Regions from separate parts of the Pontibacillus sp. HN14 genome, predicted to be linked through region 1. Evidence: predicted binding sites of a transcription regulator. Region 1 holds the regulator's gene; the other holds the start of a gene.
What was found. The regulator Rex, encoded in region 1, represses fermentation and respiration genes when NADH is low (regulators of the CRP and FNR family bind a similar motif). The targets are predictions, from matches to a motif close to TTGTGAAATATTTCACAA.
Positions count from the first base shown of each region.

Region 1 (7,846 bases):
ATCGATACATCGAATCAACCCATGACGATCGCCGTCATGCAAGATGAACAGCTTATAGCCGAGTACACAACAGATATAAAGAAAAATCATTCAGTGCAGCTCATGCCAGCTATCAACCAAATGTTAGTGGACTGTAAGATGACCCCGCAAGATCTGAATCTGATTGCCGTGGGGCATGGGCCAGGATCCTTCACGGGAGTTCGTATTGGACTTACAACAGCTAAAACGTTAGCCTGGTCGTTATCTATTCCGATTGTAGCTGTCTCTAGCCTAGAGGTCTTAGCTTACAATGGAATCTTATTTAATGGTCTTGTGTGTCCTTTCTTTGATGCTAGAAGGGGACAAGTTTATACGGGGCTGTATCAAGCTGAGGGGTTCGAGGAAATGGCTCCTGTGAAAGATGAAGTCAACATTCTTCTCACAGATTGGCTGGAAGAGCTTCGTGCGTCAGGGGAACCTATTTTATTTATTAGTTCACAGCTTTCGATCCATCAAGAGAAGATTCGAGAAGTATTAGGAGAACAGGCTGTTTTCTCTTCCTTGCCTGTTCATTTACCAAGTGCAGGAATGTTGGCTCATATCGCTCTGAAGAAGGAGACGACGCCTATTCATGCCTTAACCCCAAATTATCTTCGTTTAGCAGAAGCTGAGTCCAAATGGCTTGAGAGCCAAAAGGGGCATCAGCCAAGTGACTAAAGTGATTGTTCGTCAAATGACTGAAGAAGATATCGATACGGTTCTTGAATTAGAGAAAGCGTGCTTTGCCACTCCTTGGACTCGTGATGCGTTTGAGCATGAGCTTCAGGATAATCCATACGCTACGTATTTCGTGCTAGAATTCGATGGCGAACTCGTTGGCTATTGTGGCTTGTGGGTTATTATAGATGAAGCTCATATTACGAATATTGCGATCTTGCCTGAATACAGAGGGAAAAAGTTAGGGGAATCCTTGTTTCAGGTTGTCATGGAAAAGGCGCGTTTAGTTGGAGCCATGCAGCTTTCTCTCGAGGTAAGAGTTTCGAATATCGTGGCTCAACGATTGTACCGTAAGTTTGGTCTTGTCCCTGGAGGGATTCGGAAAAATTATTATACAGATAATCAAGAGGATGCTGTAGTTATGTGGGTGAAATTATAATGGATCAATACATTTTAGGAATTGAGACAAGCTGTGATGAGACAGCTGTGGCGATTGTGAAGAATGGGACTGAGCTGATTGCTAATGTCGTTGCTTCCCAAATTGAGAGTCATAAGCGCTTTGGTGGTGTTGTGCCTGAAATTGCATCTCGTCACCACGTAGAACAAGTGACCCTTGTATTAGAAGAGGCTCTGGAGAAAGCCGATATGCGTATGGAAGACATCGACGCGATTGCCGTTACAGAAGGACCTGGCTTAGTCGGTGCTTTATTAGTGGGTGTAAACGCAGCTAAGGCGTTAGCCTTTGCGTATCAAAAGCCTCTTGTTGGGGTTCAGCATATCGCAGGTCATATCTATGCGAATCGTCTTATGAAAGAGTTTCAGTTTCCGCTCCTTTCTTTAGTTGTTTCAGGCGGACATACTGAACTTATTCTAATGAAAGAACATGGGTCGTTTGAAGTCATTGGAGAAACACGGGATGATGCTGCAGGGGAGGCCTATGATAAAGTAGCCCGAACGCTAAAGCTACCTTATCCAGGAGGACCTCATATTGACCGACTCGCACACGAGGGAGAAGTGACGATCGACTTCCCACGTGCTTGGCTTGAGAACGATTCTTTTGACTTTAGCTTCAGTGGACTCAAGTCATCGGTTATTAACACGTTGCACAATGCGAAACAAAAGGGAATAGAACTAAAGCAAGAAGATATTGCTGCAAGCTTTCAGGAAAGCGTCGTTGATGTGTTATCCACAAAAGCCTATAAAGCAGCTAAGCAATATGGTGTGAAGCAAGTTATTGTGGCTGGCGGAGTTGCTGCCAATAAAGGACTGCGTGCTCGCCTTGAAGAGAAGTTTGGCGAGGAGGAAGAACTGGAATTGTTAATTCCGCCTCTTCACTTATGTACCGATAATGCAGCTATGATCGCCGCTGCCGGAACGGTTGCTTTTAATCAAGGTCACCGCGCCGGATGGGATTTAAACGGCAATCCATCTTTATCGTTAGAGCGATATGCGAAACGTTCTATTACAAAGTAATACACAAGGTAAAAGCGAAACCAAGTATCGGTTTCGCTTTTGTTGTGGAGAAAAGGTCTGAAAGTTTAAATAAATGTGCATAAGTAAACGTTTTCCACAGGTTAAAAACAAGCTGTGCATAAAATTTGTAGAACGCTGTCATAGTAAATATTGGTATGTGCATAACAACTGTGGATAACTCGTTGTAATTCTGTGGATTATGTGTATAAATCTGTGAAAAACTGTATTTGTAAGGAAAAAGGCTGTGGATATAAATGGGGATAGTCGCGTGATTCGACAAATGGTATGAAAGCGCTCCAAAAAGAGAGGATATCCTGTGGATATCCTCTCTTAGTTATTCTTCATCATGGAGTTGTTCCCATTCTTCCATTAACGATTCAATCTTTGATTTTGAGTTCGAATTGGATTCAGTTAGTTCGAGTGATTTCTCATGATCCTGATAGATCTCTGGTTCGCAGAGTAAGGCATCATTTTGTTCAATCACTTCTTCTAATTCTACGATTTCTTGTTCAATTTCCTCAATTCGGCGTTTGCGCTTTCTGGCTTCTCGCTGTTCAGCCTTATTCTGTTGGAATTGATTCTTAGAGTCTTTAGCTTCTTTCTCTTGTGTAGGGTTTTGCTGTGCTTCATATTCAGCGATGTCCCTGGCTTCTTGCTTTTTATCTAAATAGTAATCGTAGTCTCCAAGGTAAAGCTTTGTATCTGTTCCGTTTAGCTCTAACACTTGTGTAGCGATACGGTTAATAAAGTAACGGTCGTGGGAGACAAATAGAATCGTTCCTGGGTAATCCATTAGAGCCGCTTCAAGCACTTCTTTACTATCTAAATCTAAGTGGTTCGTTGGCTCATCCAATACAAGGAAGTTTGATTTCTCAAGCATCAACTTCGCCAGTGCGATTCTCGCTTTTTCTCCGCCACTTAATGAGTTAACGGTCTTTAAAACGTCGTCTCCTGTGAAGAGGAAGTTTCCAAGCACGGTACGGATATCCTTCTCATCCATTAACGGGTATTCATCCCATAGTTCATGAAGGACAGTCTTGGTAGAATTGAGCTGCGCCTGTTCCTGGTCATAATAGCCAATCTGCAAGTTCGTTCCGTATTGAATCGTACCACCTGTAGGGGAGAACTTCTCAATAATGTTCTTTAGAAGCGTTGTTTTACCAACACCGTTTGGTCCGACAAGGGCAAGACGCTCTGTCCGGTTTACGTCAAAGGATACATGTTCAAAGACAGGCTTTTGACTTTCCTCGTATTGGAAAGAAAGGTCACGGACTTTCAATACATCATTACCGCTTCTTCTGTTGATGTCGAAGGAGAACTTAGCTGACTTTTGATCGCCTTTAGGCTTATCCACCTTTTCCATCTTCTCGAGTTGTTTCTGTTTGCTTTGGGCTCGTTTGCTTGTGGAAGCTCGGGCCATATTTTTTTGGATGAAATCTTCCATCCGTTTCATTTCCGTTTGTTGTTTCTCAAACTGTTTCAGATCGCGTTCATAATTGGCAGCTTTCGCATCAAGGTACTTGCTGTAGTTGCCGTGGAATTTCTCAGAAGATTGATAGGAGATCTCATACACGACATTGACCACTTTATCAAGGAAGTAGCGGTCGTGGGAGACGATGACAACGGCACCTGGATAGCCCTGCAAATACTGCTCTAACCAATTCAACGTATCGATGTCTAAGTGGTTCGTTGGCTCGTCCAGCACGAGGATATCAGGTTTTGATAGTAAGAGTTTACCTAACGCAAGCCTTGTCTTCTGACCACCACTAAGCGTTGCGATTGGTGTGGATAAATCGAAATCTCCAAAGTTCAGCCCATTCAGGACAGCTTTTACGTCAGCCTCATATCGGTAGCCTCCGTCCGTTTTAAATCGGAGCTGGAGTTCGTCATAGTCTTTTAAAAGCTTCTGGTATTGTTCATGATCATTGATCAAATCTGGATTCGCCATTTGTTCTTCCATTTGGCGGAGCTGTTTCTCCATGGCTTTCAGATGATCGAACACGGCGATCATTTCATCCCATATGCTTTTGTCGGATTCGAGTCCGGTGTGCTGCTCTAAATACCCCAGTGTTGCTTCTTTCGGTTTATGGAGCTCACCTTCTTCATATGAAAGCTCTCCTGCCATAATTTTGAGCAAGGTCGATTTTCCTGCTCCATTACGGCCAACAATGGCAATTCTGTCATTGGTGTGTACTTCTAATTTAATATTCGATAGAATAAGATCAGCGCCGAAGCGTTTTGTAATATTATTCATTTGCATAAGAATCATGATCGTTCACCTCAATGAGTTAAGTGTATCTTACGGAACGCGTGTGAAGCAAGGTTCGTACGTTGAGGGGATAAGGGTTATTGGTTGTGGTCGGGATGTTTGTGAAATTAGAAACATTTCTTTACAATTAATAAGGACAATCCATCAGAGAAACAAGAAATAAAATACGCGAGATTTTTATAACAAGGATGATTCCACATGATCCTGCAGTAGTGGTTATAGAAAATGGAAGCGTTAACGGTGTGGCCTATATGGAATAGCTACACTTGTTACGGTATGAAATGAGGGGGATAAGAGATGGAGCTAGACCAGGCAAAAATACCACAAGCGACAGCTAAGCGACTGCCCTTATATTATCGCTTTATTAATAACCTTCACAGTCAAGGTAAACAAAGAGTATCATCTAAAGAGTTGAGTGAAGCCGTTAAGGTTGATTCGGCTACTATTCGCCGTGACTTTTCGTACTTCGGGGCATTAGGGAAGAAAGGATACGGCTATAATGTGAACTACTTACTTACATTCTTCCGTAAGACCCTGGACCAAGACGAGGTGACACGAGTCGCCTTAATTGGTGTTGGGAATTTAGGGACCGCCTTTTTACATTATAATTTCACTAAGAACAACAATACAAAGATTGAGATGGCTTTTGATGCGCAGGAAGAGAAAGTCGGGAACGATATAGGTGGTGTACCGGTCTACCATATTGATCAACTAGAAGAGCACCTCTCAGATGGGATCTCTGTTGCGATCTTAACTGTTCCGGCCAACGAAGCCCAAAGAATTGCTGATCGCCTTGTTGAGGCGGGGATCATTGGTGTCTTAAACTTCACACCAGCGCGTATATCCGTTCCAGAGGGAATACGTGTCCACCACATAGATCTGGCTGTAGAGTTGCAGGCACTAGCATACTTTCTAAAACATTATCCTCTCGATCATGAAGAGGCATCAGAAGAGGAACCAAAAGGGGCTGAATAAGCCTCTTTTTTTGTGCTTGTTTTCCTATTTAATTGTAGTCTGCTTTCAATAAGGTCGAATTGGTTTTGAGGATCGGGATATGTGATATAGTAGAAAATAGTTCGAACATCGAAAGAATCTGAAATGAAAGAAGGGACGCAGCATGAGCAAATTATCAAGTAAATGGCTCGTCGTTGTATCCGTCTTATTTGGAACATTTACAGTCATTTTAAACAACAGCATGCTGAATCCGACGCTTCCGCGCTTTATGGAGATATTCGATGCTGATGCTGTAAGTGTAGGGTGGATGCTCACGATCTTTATGGTAGCCATGGGGATGACGATGCCGTTAACCGGTTTTCTTGGGGACCGTTTCGGAAAGAAGAAAGTGTATGTAACAGGTCTTGTGATCTTCTTAATCGGTTCTGTATCGGGGTCTTTATCGCCTACCCTGAGCCTCGTTATTCTATCACGGGCTGTACAAGGGGTTGCCGGTGGTTTAATGATGCCTATTGCCATGGCGCTGATCTTTAATGCCTTTCCAAAGCACGAGCGAGGACTGGCTGTTGGTGTATATGGGGTTGCTGCGATGGTTGCACCTGCCATAGGTCCAACGGTAGGTGGCGTCATTATTCAGTTTTTTGATTGGCCTTTTTTATTCTTATTTAATATTCCTTTTGGACTGATTGGTATTATTTTATCTTCTAAATATTTAGTCGAAACGGAAAAAAATCCTTCTCTTAAATTCGACACCATTGGCTTTATTTTGGTGACGATTGGTGTCGGAGGAATTCTCTTTGCACTTGGAAGAGGGAAGGAATTAGAGACGTTACTAACGGCTAGTAACATAAGCCTGATCGTTGTTGGGATTCTTTCTGTTGTGGCGTTTGTTCTGGTGGAGAACCGAAAGAAACAACCGCTGCTCAACTTATCTGTCTTTAAAGTTCCGACCTATGCCGTGTCTGTTGTCGTGACAGGAGCGGCTTCGATTGGGCTATTCTCAGGAATCTTCTTATTGCCGCTTCTCATTCAGAACGTATACGGCTTAAGTGAGATTATGACCGGACTTCTCTTTCTCCCGGCTGCAGCGCTAAGCGGTGTATCCATGTCCATTGGTGGACGGATCCTTGATAAGAGAGGACCGAAATCGGTTATTCCGATTGGGTTATTCGTAATGGCTTCGGCTACAACAGCGCTCGGATTCCTGGAGCTGTCGACGCCTTACTGGCTCATTCTTCTATTAAACGCGGTTCGCGGAGCCGGTATGGGACTCAGCAATATGCCGGCCACAACGGCTGGTATGAATGCTATACCAGATGAGCTTGTCGCACAGGGGTCCGCGATGAACAACGTACTAAGACAGATGACGTCTTCTTTCGGTATCGTATTCTTCTCGATCTACTACGAAACAAGACGTGCGGTCATTGCAGCGGGTGAAGCTAATATGACAGAAGCCACGCTACAGACGCTGAATGAAGCCTTTCTAGTATCAGCTGTCGTGATTGCGTTAGCTATCCCATTCTCCTTTATTATGAAAGGAGCAGACAGTTCTTCTGAAGAGGAAGGCGAATCCTGATTGGATTAAGAAAGGGCCATCACTGGATGGCCCTTTCTTTTTGTGAGGCGATCGATTTTCTCCAATTGGCGATAAACAGATAAATGCCTGCTGCTGAAAGGAAACAAGCATGTAGGACAGGGGCTAGTTGTAAAAGAGCGACGCCTACTTTGTCTCCTGGTAGGTTTGTTGGTAAAAGGAGAAGATTTAACGGAATGGTTAGGATGAGTGAACCTGTTATCATTCCCCTTCCTGCGTTGCTGGGTAAGGTGGAGAGAGAAATGCATATAAGGGCTGTTGCGATTAAGAACAATACATGAGCGAAAAGAGCTTCAGAGACTGTAAAGGATATGGGGATGTCTGACATGATTAATGTCTTGTAAGCAAACGCAATGAACCCCATACAGAAGCCAGTTGCTAAAAGAAACATACTGAGGATGCCTTGTAATAAAGTATTGATGAAACCACCACCTATTAACAAAATATTCCTTTTACCTATAGTAGCAAATGATGGGTGAGATGAACATGGCTCCATTAAAATAAGCGGCTTCCCCGCATGGGGAGACCGCTTATTTTTTGTTGCTTTTATTCATCTTTAAATAGAGCATAAAAAGTCGAATTGCGACGGCGAAATTTACTGTCGCAACGAAAGAGCAAATGAGCGTAATTAAGTTCCAAATTGTCTCTTCTACACTAAGTATGGCGATATACGTAAACAAAATCCCCATAATAAAATAGAGGAATGCCATAAAGAATGGCGAAGTTTTCATAATAGGATTAACCTCCAAACAGGATTGTTTGCACGTTTTGCTCTAGTTGTTCCATGTCTACTGTCATCTGCGCAATAATGACGAGGGAGTTCATGGTAGCGTGCGTAATAATCGGCACGATAATACGCT
Region 1 covers NZ_JAJOLR010000010.1:963-8,808, forward strand. Annotated here, with positions in the region: gene tsaB (tRNA (adenosine(37)-N6)-threonylcarbamoyltransferase complex dimerization subunit type 1 TsaB) at 1-696, shown strand, start outside; gene rimI (ribosomal protein S18-alanine N-acetyltransferase) at 689-1,135, shown strand; gene tsaD (tRNA (adenosine(37)-N6)-threonylcarbamoyltransferase complex transferase subunit TsaD) at 1,135-2,169, shown strand; gene LQ226_RS19635 (ABC-F family ATP-binding cassette domain-containing protein) at 2,504-4,438, opposite strand; gene LQ226_RS19640 (redox-sensing transcriptional repressor Rex) at 4,736-5,413, shown strand; gene LQ226_RS19645 (MDR family MFS transporter) at 5,556-6,968, shown strand; gene LQ226_RS19650 (hypothetical protein) at 6,988-7,482, opposite strand; gene LQ226_RS19655 (YdiK family protein) at 7,517-7,717, opposite strand; gene LQ226_RS19660 (CPBP family intramembrane glutamic endopeptidase) at 7,725-7,846, opposite strand, start outside.

Region 2 (7,846 bases), on a different contig from region 1:
CTAATAAGATGCTCAAGCTGCTCCAAAAGTTTATACAAGCACTTCTTTTTCGATTTGTTTCATTCTATAAAAATACCCCTCATGCCTCATTAATTCCTGGTAAGAACCTGATTCTACGACTTCGCCTTGGTCAAGCACAATAATTTGATCCATCTTCTCAAGCCCCATTAGTCTGTGACTAATAAGAATGAGGGTATCGTGCTTTGCTCTTTGGAATACGTGCTCATATATATGTTGTTCAGTAACAGCGTCAAGAGAGGAAGTCGGTTCGTCGAGCAACCATAACGATTCGTCTTTTAACAACGCTCTCGCAATTGCCAGACGCTGTTTTTCCCCGCCAGATAAGTTCTCTCCCTTTTCAAGAACTGACTGATCCAAGTCAAAATGACTCAAGTCCACATGGGTCAGAACTTCATAAAGTCTATCATCTCCAGCATGCTCGTCTGCGATCTGAAGGTTATCCCGTATGGTTCCGTAAAAGTAGTGATTCTCTTGCTGAACCACATTGGTACGTGCCCAGATGTCTTCTTGACTAACTTCATGTTGTGGGGTCTCATTAAATAAAATCGATCCACTTGCAGGGTTGTAAAACTTCAACAGCAATTGAAATAGAGTAGATTTCCCAGATCCACTAGCACCCACGATCGCCGTCTTTGAACCTGCTGGAATGTGAAGGGTCACATCCTTCAAAGAATCTCTTTCCTCTCCAGGGAAAGAGAACGATACGCCTTTTAAGTCGATTGAAAATGCTTGGTCTACAGGCAAACTACTCGTTACCTCTACTTGTTCTTCCTCATCCTGGACAACTTCGTGAAGGCGCTTGGCTGCCCTACGACTATCTTCAAAGTGAGCAGGAACTAATGCCATTGGTACAGCATTTTCAAATACCGTTAATGAAATCATGATGAGCATTGCTAAGAATACGCCATCTAATTGATTATTTGCCACCAGATAAGCTCCAAATGCAATAACAAGCCATGATACCAGGAGTGTCACCATACTATTTAATGACTGATGATACGAGGCCATCTTGCCTTCTTTCTCCTGCTCATCAATATAACGAACAGATGCTTCTTCTAACTCCTTCTCTTTCGCATCGAGTTGCTGATAAAGCTTTAAATCCATAAATCCATATAAGAATTCGGTCACTTCACTAGACAAAGCACCTCGTTCTTCACGTAATCGGACTTCGATTCTTCGTTGCTTAAAAGCAAACCATGCCGGGAGAATGACCCCTGTCAGAAACAAGCCAAACAGCAATAATAACGCCACGGTGATGGAGTAAAAGACTGTAAAAAGAATCGTTGCGAAGAAAATCAATCCGAGCACAATTGGTGGATAATAAACCCGTAAAAAGAAATTTTGCAACCGGTCAATATCGCTAACAATCCTTGATAAAAGGTCTCCTGATCGATATTTATGAAAAATCTTTGGCGCCAATGGCTCTAGTTTCTCATAAAAATTGACCCGCAGCTGACTTAGCATGGTGAATGTAGCTCTGTGGGAATAGAGACGTTCCAAATAACGCCCAAAGGCACGAGCAAACCCCATAATTTTCAAAAAAGCAATCATGAGAGATAACGTATAGATCGGTGGCAGCAAGGCAGCTTTCGAAATCAAGTAACCGCTTGAGGCAAATAAAGCAACAGCTGTAATGCCTGCTAAAAAGCCAAACAACACCGATAAATAGATATCCCTCTTCTCTACCATCATATCCTTCACAACCGCTCTCAGTTCATTCACGTTGCCATACCTCCTTGTTGCGTCCTCACCATGTTCCGGTAGTGAGGATTTGCTTCGATGAGATTTGTATGAGTTCCTTGCTCTAGAACCCTTCCGTCTTCCATATACAAGATCTGATCCGCATGCTTAATCGTATGGAGGCGATGAGCAACCGTAATGACTGTGGCGTTTTGGCTAAGTTCCTGTATGGAGGTTTGTAAAATTTTCTCCGTCTGCAAATCTAATCCAGTTGTAGGTTCATCAAATAAAATGATAGTGGGTTGTTTTAAGAAAGCTCGAGCAATAGCCAGACGTTGTTTCTCTCCTCCTGACAACCCCCGACCACCTTCTCCAACCGGGGTATCATATCCATGTTCGAGTGATTTCACAAGGGGAGCAATGCCTGCTTTTTCAGCAGCTTTCTCGATAGCTTCCCTTGAAACCTCTTCCTTCTTACCAACAGCTATATTGTCTGCAATTGTACCGGAAAAGAGGTAAGGACTCTGAGATATATAACTAATCTGATCAAACCACTCCTCTTCTTTTAGTTCTGAGCGTTTATGGCCATCCACTAAAATGGACCCTTCAGAGACCGGCACGAGCCCTGCTAGTACATGAAGAAGAGTCGTCTTTCCTGATCCGCTTTTTCCTACAATAGCAGTCTGACTATAAGGAGGTAAGGTTATGTTAATATCCTTTAATGCAAACCCTTCTGCTTCATATGAAAAGTGAACACCTTCTAATCGAATAGAAGGAGGTTCCTCTTGATTCTGGATAGAATCATTCCCCCATTGAACAGGATGGTCTTCTGTATTTAAGACGTCTGAAATCTTCTGGGCTGCTCCGGCACTCCCTCTTCCTGTATGAAAGGCCTGGCCTAAGTTTTTAAGAAACAGATAAAACTCGGGCGCCAATATAAGAACAAAAAAGGCCGTGGAGAAAGTAATAGATTGAAACAAGACGAGTCTCAAACCTATTTCAAGTGCAATCAACCCTATACTTAACATTGAAATCAGTTCTAACATTAGAGAAGAAACAAATGCGATCTTTAGCACTTCCATGGTCGCGTCCCTGAAATCTAAACTGCTACCCTCAATCAGCTCTTTTTGATAACGAGCTCGACCGAAAAGTTTCAAGGTAGTCAGACCTTGGAGTGTATCGAGAAAGCGTCCTGAGAAGATCGCCATTTTGTCCAACTGCTCTTCTGACTTCTTCTTTGTCATAATCCCAATAATGATATAGAACAAGGGAATAAATGGTGCAGTAATCATCATAATCAGGCCCGAATAGAAATGCTCCATTGATACAACAACAAGAATCATAATCGGTACAATAGACGTTTGAATAACCTGAGGAATATATTGGCTGAAATAGCCATCAATCTCATCAACAGCGTCCATTACAGTGCTTACTTTATGCCCCGACTGGCCCCTCATAGATGCTTGTAGAGGATTCTTTGAAAACTTAGAAACAAGTTGTGACCTGAAATGCTCTTTTACCCTCGAAGCCATTTTGACCCCTGCTCGCCCATTCCAATACGTCAAAGCTGAACGAGCAACCAACACGAACAATAAGCTTATTAGATCAGGGATAACTTCTTCAAATTGTGCTCCCTTAAGAAATATATGGTCTACAATGGATACAAACAGCAATGCTTGTGCAATGACCGTGACCCCTAATAGAAGAGAAGAAACAATAAGCAGAAATCTGGTAGCTTTTTGTTTCCTGGCATGTTGTTTTAATACATTCATAGCGATCCTGTCTCCTTAAAGCTTTCCATTTAGGATGATTGTGAATGATTTCACATATAGTTATCTGTATTATAAAAGAAATATCATCTTTATGCATGAATTTTGCCTATTTTTATAGTAAAAATAGTCTTATTGTTCCATTAGTGTTTATTAACGGCACATGAACTATTCATTCGATAACAAAAGAAGTGAAGATAGGGATAAAATCACTTTAGTAAGGTAAAGGGTGCCAGACACCCTTTACCTTGCTAAAGCAAGAATAACTCCTGCATTTATGTTGATTGAATATTCTCTTCTCCTTCAAATATAAATAAGTCTTCAATAGAACAGTCAAATACTTGAGCTAACTTATGAGCCAGGATGAGAGAAGGTTTATATTTCCCTTTCTCTAAAGAAATGACCGTCTGTCTTGAGACCTGGAGTTGAATAGATAGATCTTCTTGTGTGATTTTCTTTTCCGTCCGTTTTTCTCTTATTAAATTTTTCATGTCATCACCTTTGTGGTTAAGCCTGCTTTACATTCAGTTTACGCGACAACAGTCTTTTGGGTCAAACCTTCTACCAGAAGAATCACGTACACAAATAAAGAGCATGAAATGAGTGTCCATTCCATGCTCTTATTCAGAAGGTATACGAACCTCCTCTTGTTCTATTAGCTAATTGTAAAACCGATCTTTCCGAAGTTTTTCGAATCTCTAATGTAAGCAAATGCATCTTGGTAATCGGAAAGGGCGAACATTTTATCTACTTCAGGTGTTATGCTATGGTCCGTTATGAAAGAAAGCATGTCTTGAAATTCTTCACGGCTTCCCATTGTAGAGCCTAGAAGATTGTATTGGCCATAGAAGAATTTACGAATATCAATTTCTACTTTATCTTCTGTCGTTGCACCAAATGTCACAACCGTCCCCCCTCTTCTTACGACACCAAGGGATTTCTCAAACGTTGCTTGACCAATACTCTCTACAACGACATCGACTTGTTCTTCTGCGAGTTCTTCTTCCCAATCAGAAAGAGTCGGAATAGCCAGATCAGCCCCTAGCTCTTTTGCCGTCTCGAGCTTTTCCTCACTGCGTGAAGTGACAATTACCTTTGCACCAGCTGCTTTTGCGAATTTCAATGCAAACGTTAAAACGCCGCTCCCAATCCCCGGAAGTAAAATGGTATCTCCTTCTTTAATCTTCGCTCTTGTAAACAATACGCGATAAGCGGTTAGTGCAGCGAGAGGTAGGACACCAGCTTGTTCCCAAGTTAAGTGAGATGGCTTCTTCTCAATGTTCTCTTCTTGTAAAACGATATACTCTGCAAACGTACCATCATCAGGTAAACCCAGTATTTCAAAGCCTTGGGGTGGCGCATCGCTGTTATGCTTCCATCCTAAACCAGGATTGATGACAACCTCATCCCCAACGTTCCAGCCTGTGACACCTTCGCCTACCTCTGCAATGATGCCAGCTCCATCTGAGCCTAAAATAAGGGGAGGCTGCTCCACCTTATGTCGATTTGTCACAGCAAGATCGCGTCTATTTAAGCCAGCTGTTTTCAACTGGACCTTCACCTTCCCTTTTTCGACTCCTGGTGCGTCACACTCTTCGTGATGTAAACCATCTAATCCTTCAATTTCTTTATGTATAATAGCTCTCATTCCATTCACTCCTTCTCTAATATCCGTTCGTTTCTTTATCATAACAATTTTTCAGACTTCCAAACATCATTTCCCTTCATACTTTTTACAAAACAACAAAATCTAATCCCACAACGGAGGTGATCTTATGGATGGCAAAAAAGAAACAGAAACATTGAAAAGAAAAGATAAAGAAGAGCATTCCTCTCTCCACGAGCAATTTATCGACCAAGCTAAAAAAACAGATCGGAAAACATTTGACCGGGACGGATTTTTAGGTAAAGGGTATTAAGTTCACTACAACCTCACCTCTCTTTGAAAGCGTTACACTGTTCAATAATCTGAATGTTTTGTAAAATAGAGGTACTATTCAAGGAGAGGTGATATATATGGAAGAAAAAGCTCCAATCTATCTTGGCCACCGAACGTATGTAATTGATGGATTTGATCTGGGGATGCCAAACCGCACAGGGATTTATGTGATTGACGATAAGGATCTCACCATAGTCGAAACAGGTCCAAGTCCTTCAGTCCCTTACATAAAGAAAGGTCTTAAAGATCTAGGATTCAAATTATCGGATGTAAAAAATATTATCCTGACCCACATCCATCTCGATCATGCTGGTGGTGCAGGATTATTCGTACAAGAGTGTCCTCAAGCTACCATCTATGTCCATCCAAAAGGAAAACGTCACCTAGTTAATCCTACTAAATTGATTGCGGGTGCCAAACAAGTTTACGGAGACCAATTTGAACCGTTATTTGATCCGATTCTCCCTATTACGGAAGATCAAATCAAAGTCGTTGAAGACCAAGAGGAACTTCAAATCGGACCTTCTGCTACACTAACGTTTTACCATACACCAGGTCATGCTAACCATCATATTTCAATTTACGACTCAGAAAGCCAAGGTCTGTTTACAGGCGATGCATGCGGCATCCGTTATCCACATACGGAAGATCATGACTTGTCTTTATATTTACCATCCACATCTCCCAATCAATTCGACCCATTCGTCATGCTAGAAACCATTAAAAAAGTAAGCCTGTTGCCTATAAACCGAATCTACTTTGGTCATTTTAGTATGTCCGACCAGCCAAACGAAGTGTTTAAATCGGTCGCAAAATGGTTACCTATTTTTATGGAAGCAGGCCATGAAGCTGCACGTAATGATGAAGACCTCACTCAATTGAAAGAACGTCTTTATGAGAAAGTAGCGGTTTATTTAGACTCTAAAGGAGTGCCAAGAGACCATGCGATCTATGGCGTACTAGAGCTTGATTTCGAGGTCTCCGCTATGGGCATCGCTGATTACTTAGAGAAAACAAAGGTCCTTCCAACTCAATAAAAAGGAGCGACAAACAATGGAAAAACAAACGAGAATAGGTAACACAGACCTCCATGTCAATCCAATTGGCTTAGGTACAAACGCTGTTGGAGGTCATAATATCTACCCTAATCTTGATGAGCAAGTCGGAAAAGATTTAGTTAAGACTGCCTTAGACCATGGCATTAACTTTTTAGACACAGCCTTCATTTATGGTCCTAAGCGCTCTGAAGAGCTTGTTGGTGAAGTGCTTAAAGAGACTGGTAAACGTGAAGAAGTGGTGTTAGCTACAAAGGGTGCTCATAAATTTGTCGGAGAAGATGTCGTGTTTGATAATTCTCCTGAGTTCCTAAAGCAAGCTGTTGAAGATAGTCTTAAGCGTCTCCAGACGGACTATATCGATTTGTTCTATATCCATTTCCCTGATGAACAGACTCCTAAGGATGAAGCCGTAAGAACTCTTAAAGAACTGAAAGATGAAGGGAAGATCAGAGCGATTGGGGTTTCGAATTTCTCTTTATCCCAGTTAAAAGAAGCAAACAAAGATGGGTACGTTGATGTGGTACAAAGTGAATACAATTTGTTAAACCGCGATGCTGAGAAGGACTTGCTTCCATATATCGCAGAAAACAATCTGTCCTTTGTCCCTTACTTTCCTTTAGCATCAGGTCTTCTTGCTGGTAAATATGATAAAAACACAACGTTTAATGATATACGTGCGAACATGCCTCATTTCCAAGGGGAACAATTTGAAAAGAACTTAGAAAAAGTGGATCAAGTCAGGTCCATCGCTGATCGCCATAATGCCGAAGTAGCACATATTGTGCTTGCCTGGTACCTCACTCGTGATGGAATTGACACCATTATTCCAGGTGCCAAACGCTCTGAACAAGTCGTCAACACTTTACAAACTTTAGATGTAGAGTTAACACAAGAAGATATCGACAAAATTGATCGCATCTTTTCCTAACCAAAAACCATGAACCGACTCGGTTCATGGTTTTTTAGGTAGCTATTTTAAGATGACAAACTCTTTCATAGAAACAACCATTTTAGGCGGAATCGAATATTGGAATCGATAAAATACAGTCGAATGGGACATAGTAAAACCGATAACTTAAAACATCAGGAGGTTCACTATGCTCAGTATTATTATCGGTCTTATCCTCTTAATGGCTTTGGCTTACCTTGGTTGGTCCATTATATGGATTGCCCCCCTAGTATCAGGAATCGTGGCTCTATTAAGTGGTATGAACATTCTCGATGCCTATACAGGAACATATATGGAAGGCTTTGTAGGGTTTGCGAAGGATTACTTCCCGATCTTCTTATTCGGTGCAATCTTTGGGAAACTGATGGAAGATACAGGTGCAGCTCAATCCGTTGCTTATAAAATCTCTAGCGTTATCGGAAAGAAACGC
Region 2 covers NZ_JAJOLR010000005.1:54,068-61,913, forward strand. Annotated here, with positions in the region: gene cydC (thiol reductant ABC exporter subunit CydC) at 31-1,743, opposite strand; gene cydD (thiol reductant ABC exporter subunit CydD) at 1,740-3,473, opposite strand; gene LQ226_RS15205 (helix-turn-helix transcriptional regulator) at 3,746-3,961, opposite strand; gene LQ226_RS15210 (zinc-binding dehydrogenase) at 4,126-5,118, opposite strand; gene LQ226_RS15215 (hypothetical protein) at 5,246-5,389, shown strand; gene LQ226_RS15220 (MBL fold metallo-hydrolase) at 5,487-6,446, shown strand; gene LQ226_RS15225 (aldo/keto reductase) at 6,463-7,395, shown strand; gene LQ226_RS15230 (GntP family permease) at 7,565-7,846, shown strand, end outside.
Region 2: the regulator Rex is predicted to act here: its motif matches at 3,512-3,529, upstream of cydD (thiol reductant ABC exporter subunit CydD).